3 regions of the Priestia sp. LL-8 genome follow, and region 1 is predicted to be linked to each of the others. Evidence: riboswitches for the same ligand, from Rfam matches in the RefSeq annotation. Region 1 holds a riboswitch; each other region holds the start of a gene.
The links. Region 1 has a riboswitch for S-adenosylmethionine ahead of mtnK (S-methyl-5-thioribose kinase). Riboswitches for the same ligand answer to the same signal wherever they lie in the genome.
Positions count from the first base shown of each region.

Region 2: linked by a shared signal. The riboswitch ahead of U9R83_RS24945 (methionine ABC transporter ATP-binding protein) and the one ahead of mtnK (S-methyl-5-thioribose kinase) in region 1 are both predicted to bind S-adenosylmethionine.
Region 3: linked by a shared signal. The riboswitch ahead of metE (5-methyltetrahydropteroyltriglutamate--homocysteine S-methyltransferase) and the one ahead of mtnK (S-methyl-5-thioribose kinase) in region 1 are both predicted to bind S-adenosylmethionine.

Region 1 is NZ_JAZAQH010000001.1:1,245,188-1,248,468, reverse strand. It holds gene U9R83_RS06310 (pyridoxal phosphate-dependent aminotransferase) at 1-348, opposite strand, end outside; gene U9R83_RS06305 (carbon-nitrogen family hydrolase) at 460-1,242, shown strand; SAM riboswitch class I at 1,334-1,484, shown strand; gene mtnK (S-methyl-5-thioribose kinase) at 1,620-2,792, shown strand; gene mtnA (S-methyl-5-thioribose-1-phosphate isomerase) at 2,828-3,281, shown strand, end outside.
Region 2 is NZ_JAZAQH010000001.1:4,763,108-4,766,388, forward strand. It holds gene U9R83_RS24935 (MetQ/NlpA family ABC transporter substrate-binding protein) at 1-287, opposite strand, end outside; gene U9R83_RS24940 (methionine ABC transporter permease) at 305-973, opposite strand; gene U9R83_RS24945 (methionine ABC transporter ATP-binding protein) at 966-1,991, opposite strand; SAM riboswitch class I at 2,123-2,230, opposite strand; gene U9R83_RS24950 (thioredoxin family protein) at 2,411-2,710, opposite strand; gene U9R83_RS24955 (toprim domain-containing protein) at 2,725-3,075, opposite strand; gene U9R83_RS24960 (YusG family protein) at 3,257-3,281, opposite strand, start outside.
Region 3 is NZ_JAZAQH010000001.1:3,385,652-3,388,932, reverse strand. It holds gene U9R83_RS17590 (metallophosphoesterase family protein) at 1-3, shown strand, start outside; gene U9R83_RS17585 (hypothetical protein) at 303-554, shown strand; SAM riboswitch class I at 634-744, shown strand; cobalamin riboswitch at 824-1,012, shown strand; gene metE (5-methyltetrahydropteroyltriglutamate--homocysteine S-methyltransferase) at 1,163-3,281, shown strand, end outside.

The DNA.
Region 1 (3,281 bases):
TAATAAGCACTGCGGGATTTCAACAAGTCCACCCTTCCCGCCAAACAAAATAGCTACTTCTTTTTCGGGATCCACATCAACCCCGTATTCTCGCTTATAAAAAGTCGCAACGGCCTCTTTCAAAAACTGATGCCCCCGAAATGGAGAATATTTATGATGCATAGGATTAGCACTTGCTTTTTGCAGTGTTTCTACAATATGTGAAGGAGTAGGCTGATCAGGATTTCCCTGCCCTAAGTTAATAACGTCGTGCCCTTGGGCCATTACTTTTCCTACCTTGCCTACAAGTGATGCAAAAAATTGTTTTGGTAAACTTTTCAATAGTTCCGATTGCTCAAATTGTTTCATCATCGCACACCTTCTCAAAAAATTCTTGAAATTCTAGTCACAAATAATATATTGTAATACTCAACTTGTAAAGTCATTTTTTTCAACTACTAAAAAAGGACGGATGATAAAGTGAGTGTAAAAATTACGTGTTTGCAACTTGATATTGCGTTTGGAAACCCAACTAAAAACCGAAAATATATTCAACAAAAAATGACAGAAGCGCTGCAAGAAAAACCTGATATCCTGGTGCTTCCTGAGCTATGGGATACAGCTTATGATTTGACGCGACTAGACGAAATTGCAGATGATGAAGGACAGCAGGCCAAGCAATTAATCTCTCAGTTTGCCAAAACGAACGAAGTAAATATTGTGGCAGGTTCGATCGCGAAAAAAACAGAGCAAGGCGTCACGAATACAATGTATATTTTTGACCGAAAAGGTCGTGAAGTATCACAATACAGTAAACTGCACTTGTTTAAATTAATGGATGAGCACCTCTATCTAGAAGCAGGAACGGCAAAAAATCTTTTTACACTTGAACAGTCTTTATGCGCAGGAGTTATTTGTTACGATATTCGTTTTCCAGAATGGATTCGGGTTCATACTAGCAGCGGAGCAGAAGTCTTGTTTGTTGTCGCTCAGTGGCCGGCTCCAAGACTTGCCCACTGGAAAGCACTGCTCATTAGCCGCGCAATCGAAAATCAATGCTATGTAGTCGCGTGTAATCGTGTAGGCCAAGATCCTAATAATACATTTGCCGGACATTCCTTAGTCATCGATCCTTGGGGAGAAATAATCGCTGAAGCTGGCGATAGCGAAGAACTTTTAAGTGCTGACGTTAACCTGGAACTTGTAAAAGAAATTCGCAAACAAATTCCTGTCTTTACAGATCGCCGCACAGAATTTTATTAATTATGTATTGACAGCCGTTTTTTTGCATGATACGATTTTCACCAGATATCATAAAATATTCAAACAAATCAAAATTGAATAAGTAATCGTACTCTTATCAAGAGTTGGCTGAGGGATTTGGCCCTGTGAAGCCCAGCAACCGACCGTCATTCCATCCTAAGGTGGATCACACCCGTAAAACATGTTTTACAAAGGCACGGTGCTAATTCCAACAGAAAGTAATTCTTTCTGGCAGATAAGAGGTTTGAACACTACAATCAAGCCTCTTTCCAACGAAAGAGGCTTTTATATTTTCTAAAATTATAAAAGCCTCCATATATTCTTAAACCTATTAACTTAGTAAACAAATCAGTTTAATAAACTATGGAGGGATTCCGATGTCAACAATAAAAACAGAGAAATATCAGCCATTAACAGAAATTTCAGCAATCAAACTTGTGAAAAAGCTAGGTCTTTTTGATGCCACAGAAGCACTGACTGCCCGTGAAATCGGTGACGGCAACTTAAATCTCGTCTTTCACATCATAAATGATCAAACGAATAAATCCATTATCGTCAAACAAGCACTTCCTTATGCAAAAGTTGTAGGCGAGAGCTGGCCTCTATCCTTGAACCGTGCCACAATTGAAAGCAATGCGCTCAAGCAATTCGGTGCATTTACGCCAGAACTTGTGCCCGCTGTTCATTACCACGATGAAACGCTTGCTGTTACGGTCATGGAAGATCTGTCTCATTTAACGATTTCTCGCGCCGGACTTATTCAAGGTGAAAGTTACCCTCTGCTCTCACAGCATATCGGTTCTTTTTTGGGACATATTGCGTTCAAAACGTCTGATTTTGCCTTAAAGCCTCAGGATAAAAAAGAAGAAGTTGTCAAGTATAGCAACCCAGACTTATGCAATATTACGGAAGATTTAGTTTTTACAGATCCTTTTTTTGATATTGATACAAATGAATTTGAAAAAGCGCTGCGTCCTGATGTAGAAGAATTGTGGAATGATAGTGATGTAAAATTACAAGCAGCGAAATTAAAATATAAATTTTTAACAAATGCCCAAACGCTCATTCACGGTGATTTACATACAGGCAGCATCTTTGCTAGCAGTCAAGAAACGAAAGTGATTGATCCAGAGTTTGCTTTTTACGGTCCGTTTGGATTCGATTTAGGGCAATTTGTTGCGAATTTATTTTTAAATGCTCTTTCTCGAGAAACAAATCGCGAACCGCTATTCGCACACATTACAAACACATGGAACGTATTCAAAGATACCTTTACTGCGCTTTGGCATTCTGAAAACACTGAACCTTTTGCTAAAGATGAGCGCTTATTACATGAAATTTTAACGCAAACGTGGCAGGATGCTGTTGGATATGCAGGATGTGAAATCATTCGACGTACGATTGGCTTAGCTCACGTGGCGGACTTAGACGAAATTTCTTCTGAAGAAAGAAAAATTAACGCTAAACGTACTGCGTTAAAAATTGGACGCTATTTGCTTCTGCACCAACAAGACGTTTCACCAAATGAATTCGAACATTTACTTCGATAACGAATAATGTACACAATGAAAGGATCGGTATCAGCATGACAAATACACTATCACTTCCGCGCTCAGTGGAATGGAATGAATCATATATTACTTTATTAGATCAGCAGCAGCTTCCTGGCAAAGTCGAGTATATTAAGCTGCAAACCATTAAAGACGTATGGGATGCTATCACTACCTTGAAAGTACGCGGAGCTCCTGCAATTGGCATTACGGCGGCTTTTGGTCTTGCTCTTTCTGCGCTTAGCTATGACACAGATTCAGTCAAGGAATTTAACAAAAAGCTAGCTCTTGATCAACAGTATTTAGCTAGTTCACGCCCCACTGCCGTCAATTTATTTTGGGCACTAGAACGCGTAGCGAAAAGCGCTGAATCCGCTTCGTCCGTTAATGAAGCTAAAACAAAAGTTGTTCATGAAGCTATTCAAATTCAAGTAGAAGATGAAGAAACGTGCTACCGAATTGGCGATCATGCTCTATCTTTATTCAAAA
Region 2 (3,281 bases), 3.5 Mb from region 1:
TTTAGCACTGAATTCATATAAGGAACGTGCTGGAAATAGTTTGCATCAATTTCATTGTTTGCAAGAGCTGTGTTCGGTAAGATGTAATCTTGGAATTTTTTAATTTCTAAGTCAATTCCTTGTTTTTCTAAAATCGGTTTTGCTTGTTCTAAAATTTCAGCATGAGGCGTATTAGATGCACCCACGACAATTTTCTTTTCATCTTTCGATCCATTGTTAGATCCACATGCAGCTAATCCTACTACTAGCGCAGATGTTAATGCTAAAGCTGAAAGCCATTTCTTCATAATAAATAGTCCTCCCTTTATCTTTTATCAATTTTTGCAGTAATCGCATCTCCAATAAGTTGGATAATAAATACAATAATCAAAATTAAGATCGTAGCGGCTAGCGTTACGTCATTATGACTGCGCTGGAATCCTTCTAAATATGCAAGGTTTCCAAGACCTCCAGCTCCAATCACACCCGCCATTGCCGTATAACCGACTAACGCAATGGTTGTTACTGTCAAACCGGAAATCAAAGCTGGCAGCGATTCAGGTAACAGCACTTTAAAGATAATAGTGCTTGTTGTTGCCCCCATTGATTTAGCAGCTTCAATAACACCTTTATCAATTTCACGCAGACCAATTTCTACAAGACGCGCGTAGAATGGTGCTGCTCCAACAATTAAAGCAGGTAACGCTGCGTTAGCGCCTAAAATACTTCCTACCAACGCTTTGGTAAATGGAATCAGTAAAACAATTAAAATAATGAATGGAATGGAACGAAAAATATTTACAACTGCTGACACAATGGCATATAAAGGTTTGTTTTGCCAAAGCTGTCCTTTGGACGTTAAAAATAAAAGCAACCCCAATAAAATACCTAGAACAAACGTGGCTATAACTGAAATAGCCGTCATATATAGTGTTTCATTTGTCGCTTGAATAAAATCATCTAAAATAACGTTTGGAAATAGTTTCTCAAGCATTTGTCATTACCTCCACTTCTACCTGCTGCTCATGAATGTATGCAATGACTTTTTCAACTTCTGTTAATTCTCCGTCTAAATGAACGAACAACGTTCCGTATGAACCTGTTTGTGTATGAGAAATCTTTCCTTGCAAAATATTAATCGTTACATCAAACTGTTTTAAAATCGTTGTAATGAGCGGTTGCTCTGCTTTTCCGCCAACAAACGTCAGCTGAATAATTTGCCCGCTTGGATATAGCTCTTTTACTTGTTCAATTGTTTCAAACGTTTCTTCTGGTTCAGAAATCTGTTGAACGAATCGTTTTGTAATCGGCTGCTTAGGTTTTCTGAATACTTCTAGCACTTGTCCTTCTTCTACCACTGCTCCATTTTCCATAACGGCTACTCGATGACAAATTTTACGAATGACGTGCATTTCATGAGTAATCAATACGATGGTCAACCCAAGCTTTTCATTAATATCTACTAACAGATCTAAAATGGAATCTGTCGTTTGTGGATCAAGCGCTGATGTTGCTTCATCACACAGCAATACTTTTGGATTATTCGCTAGCGCTCGAGCAATCCCAACACGCTGTTTTTGTCCACCGCTAAGCTGTGATGGATAAGCATCTTCACGCCCTTCAAGTCCGACCAGCTTAATGAGCTCGTCTACTCGTTTCATTCTTTTTTCTTTTGAAATCCCTGCTATTTCTAACGGAAAGGCAATATTTTCTCTCACCGTACGTGACCACAAGATATTAAAGTGCTGAAATACCATACTAATTTCTTGTCTAGCTTTTCTGAGTTTTCCGCCTTTAATTTTTCCAATATCATTACCTGCTACTTCGACCGTTCCTGTCGTTGGTGTTTCTAATCCATTTAGCAAGCGAATTAAAGAGCTTTTCCCCGCTCCGCTGTAACCAATAATTCCGTAAATTTCACCTTGGTTAACGGTTAGATTCACATTGTCAACAGCTGTTACTCGACCGCTTTTAGCCTGATAAATTTTTGTAACGTCTGTTAATGTAATCATATTTCTTCACCTTCTTTAGTAAAAACTTGATTATGTTAGGTTGCCCTATAGAATGAAAAAGCCGTAAAACATTTTTCCCCATCAAAAAAGCCTCTCTGCGCATGACAGAAAGGCTCGATATTTAATCCTTTCTCTCATCTTTCAAAGCGCATAGCTTTGCAGGAATTGGCACCATTTCAGTTAGTCTGACGGTTGCCGGGTTTCACAGGGCTCAGTCCCTCCACCTCTCTTGATAAGAGTTCGCAACAATTATTTTGTTTTTGGGAAATATTCATTCATTTATGAACATTCATGAGTGTGATTTTAGCATGTGTCAGATAGGCTGTCAACAGATTTTACCCTTGGGATAATATCCCAAGATTTCAACAGCCCCAACGGTTCGCTCTCTTTCCATTTCTTCATTTTAAACAAACGTTTGATTATCGAAGTTCTTCAAGCACGTGCTCGATGGAATGAAACGCATAAAGTTTTTTTATCATTTCGCCATTTTTCACTTCAATCAAACAAGGTACACTTTCAATGGAAAATAACTCTGCTTTTGAAGGCATATAATTTAAATTGCTCATTCCGATGGTTACATCCGGCAGCATCGCTTCTGCCACGGTTAACATTTTTTTTGCCAGCTGACACGTTCCGCAAAAAGGCGTATGGAAAAAGATAAAGGCTCTTTCTCCTTCTTTTAACTGATCATCAAGCTGTTTTTCGCTCCATTCTTGCATGTTGCTCATTCCTTTTATGTTAAAAATTCTGCATTAACATCGATATTGGCACTCAGTAATACTGTTGCTATGTGATGTCTAGGGGCGGCAGCAACTTCTCGGTACATTTTATCAATATATAAATGCTCTGCTTCCGGAAGCTCTCGTTTAAATTGTTTTCTCAGCTTATTCCCTGAATCATCAGAGTCAACGAGTATGTATACCTCTTTGTTAAACGTACAGTCAATAATTTCATCCAGCTTTGATAAACTAATCGTACCGTTTGTACAAATAATTTCAATTGGTTCTCGAATGATATCTTGAATACGCTTTTTATCTGATTTTCCTTCGACAATAATTACTTTTTCAATTTCAATTAGCCCCATTTTCATCACCCGTAATCGTCAGTTGTATAGTAACATCATTTCTTTATGCTATACAATATTCGTTAATGTATCACAGTTCACCTGTTTTTTAAAAGAAATTTGCAAGAAAGAACTCTTTTAAAAGGCAGTTTAGGCCATATTATTTCCATAAAACAAGAAAAACAGCGGCAGTTGCCACTGTTTAGCACCATCCTGCTTCTTCGTCG
Region 3 (3,281 bases), 2.1 Mb from region 1:
TAAAAACAAGAAAGTAGAAAGCTAAGTTTAATAGAGAGCCTGCCTGTGAATCACAGGCAGGCTTTTGGAAGATTGTGCATAATGTTTAAAGAAACCTTGTAGCAGAAGGCTCAGTCAAACGTTATAATAGATAGTGAATGATGATATATTCTCTATATTTGTCATATATTTGTATTACATATGTAATTGAAGAAAAACATTCACTTGATATACTGTTTAATGACTTAACTTTATCTTAAAATTTACAGTGAACTGCCTGCTTATAGAGGATTAGAAGATACACAGCAAATGGAGGAGCTATCATGGCAAACGAAAAGATGCAAGAAGGACTTAATCGTTTTATTAAGGAAGATTTAAATGACCTTTTAGGTAGACTGTTCCCTTTAATGGACCGGGAGTGTGCGGAAGAAAAGAGAATGCTTATCGAAACCGCGGTAGAGTACATCTATTCTTCAGGGTATCATCAAGGAGCAAAAGACTTGATCGAAACACATCGAAAAGATGATTACAAATTGTTAAGGCAAAAATTAGCGTCAGCACCTCCTGAAAACTGATTTTTTAAAATTTGTTTTGACAACGTAAATGTAAGGTGTTAAGATAACTCTAAATTCAAAACATTATAAACAATTAAAACTCTTATTGAGAGAGGCGGAGGGACTGGCCCTGTGAAGCCCGGCAACCATTTAACAATTTTGTTAAAAAGGTGCTACATCCTGCAAAGCGTACAGCTTTGAAAAATAAGAGAGGATTTCATAGATACTATGCCTCTCTATTCATGATAGAGAGGCTTTTTATTTTATGTGAAGGTGTTTTGAATAAACAATTTCATAGAAATGCATCAGGTGCTGTGTAACGAATGTACGCAGCTTAAAAGGGAAGACCGGTAAAAAGCCGGCGCGGTCCCGCCACTGTAATGGGGAGCAACTTATTAACCACTGTTTCATGTTGAAATGGGAAGGGATAGGAAGCGATGAACCTAAGTCAGGAGACCTGCCTGTTGTATGCACTTAAGCTCTACGGGATATAGAGAGGAGTGAGGAATACGTGTTGAGAAAAACAGGCTATCTCAACTTTAGTTAAGTATGCGTATCATCTCTCTTTTCATTTCGAAAAGAGAGATTTTTTAGTTTACCGATAAAAAAATATACAGGGAGTGGAAAAAATGAGCAGTGTAAAAAGTTCAAATGTAGGTTATCCAAGAATTGGTGAAAAACGAGAATGGAAAAAAGCGCTTGAGCAGTTTTGGGCAGGAAAGCTAGAGAAAGATATCTTTCTGCAGGAAATGGAGGCTCTTCGTCTAGGGCATCTGAAAAAACAGCGTGATGCAGGAATTGAATTGATTCCAGTCGGCGATTTTAGCTTATACGATCATGTGTTAGATACAGCTGTTATGTTTGGTTTGGTGCCAAAGCGCTTTGAGTACGAGGGAGGACCAGTATCGCTTGAAACGTATTTTGACATTGCGCGAGGAACAAAAGGTGCAGTAGCCTCTACGATGACAAAATGGTTTAACACCAATTATCACTATATCGTACCAGAGCTAGAAGGACGTAAGCCGGCTCTCGTAGAAAATCGTCCGCTTCAATTTTACAAAGAAGCAAAACAAAAGCTAAATATCAAAGGAAAGCCCGTTATTTTAGGTCCGGTAACATTTGTAAAGCTATCAAAAGGATATAAAGAAAGTGAGTTTAAAAGAGTAGTTGAACAATTTATTCCTCTTTATGCAACTATCTTAGCGGAGCTTCAGGCAGAAGGAGTAGAGTGGGTACAAATAGATGAGCCGGTTTTAGCTACAACGCTATCAAAAGAAGACCTAGCGCTGTACAAAGAAGTCTATCAAGCTTTGAAAAAAGCAGCACCGAACGTCAAAGTCATTTTGCAAACGTATTTTGACAGCGTTGATTACTACAAAGAAGTTGTGTCTCTTCCTGTTGAAGGAATTGGCTTAGACTTTGTACATGACCGAGGAGAAAATCTCACTGCGCTTAATAAATATGGGTTTCCGACTGATAAAGTGCTGGCAGCAGGAGTGATTGACGGACGAAACATTTGGCGTGAAAACTTGGACGAGCAGCTTTTAACGATCAGTGAAATTGAAGAAGCCGTATCAAAAGACCGTTTGATTCTGCAGCCTTCATCGAGTTTATTACATGTTCCTGTCACGGTAAAAAATGAAGAAACCATTGAGCCAGTGTTAAAAAATGCGCTCTCTTTTGCAGATGAAAAGCTAAAGGAAATCACGCTTTTAACAAAAGCGGTGCAGCAAGGAAAAGAAGCAATAGAAGAAGAAATAAACGTAAGTAAACAGGCGATTCAAGCATTAAATGGATCATCTTTCCGAAACCATCAAGACGTGCAAAAAGAGCTGAAGCAGCTGGACAGCTATAAAGCTAAGCGCCAAACGCGGTTTGACGTACGTCAACGCGTTCAGCAAGAAGCTTTTCAACTGCCGCTTCTTCCCACGACAACAATTGGAAGCTTCCCGCAAACAAAAGAAGTGCGACAACAGCGTCTAAAGTGGCGTAAAGGCGAGTTAAGCGATGAAGCATATGAAGCGTACATTAACGATGAAATCAAAAAATGGATTGAAATTCAAGAAGACATCGGCTTAGATGTCCTTGTGCACGGAGAGTTTGAGCGTACGGACATGGTTGAGTACTTCGGTGAAAAATTAGGAGGCTTTCAGTTTACGAAGTTTGGCTGGGTGCAATCATACGGTTCTCGCTGCGTAAAGCCGCCGCTCATTTACGGAGATGTATCGTACGAGCAGGCGATGACGATCAAAGAAACTGTGTATGCACAGTCTCTAACAGATAAGCCGGTTAAAGGAATGCTGACGGGTCCGATTACGATTTTAAACTGGTCGTTTGTACGTGATGATATCCCGCGCTACGATGTCGCAAATCAAATTGCGCTTGCTCTTAGAAAAGAAGTAGAAGCACTTGAAAGTCAGGGCATTTCAATGATTCAAGTAGATGAACCGGCGCTGCGTGAAGGATTGCCGTTAAAACGAGAAAACTGGGACAGCTACTTAAACGCTGCGGTGTATGCGTTCAAGCTAGCAACGGTATCGGTGCAAAACGAGACGCAAATTCACACGCATATGTGCTATTCAGAATTCGAAGAGATTATTGATGCAATCAAAGCGCTTGATGCCGACGTGATTTCTATTGAAACATCTAAAAGCCACGGTGAACTAATTCATGCGTTTGAAAAACATACGTACAATCAAGGAATAGGACTTGGCGTATATGATATCCACAGCCCGCGCGTACCGAAGC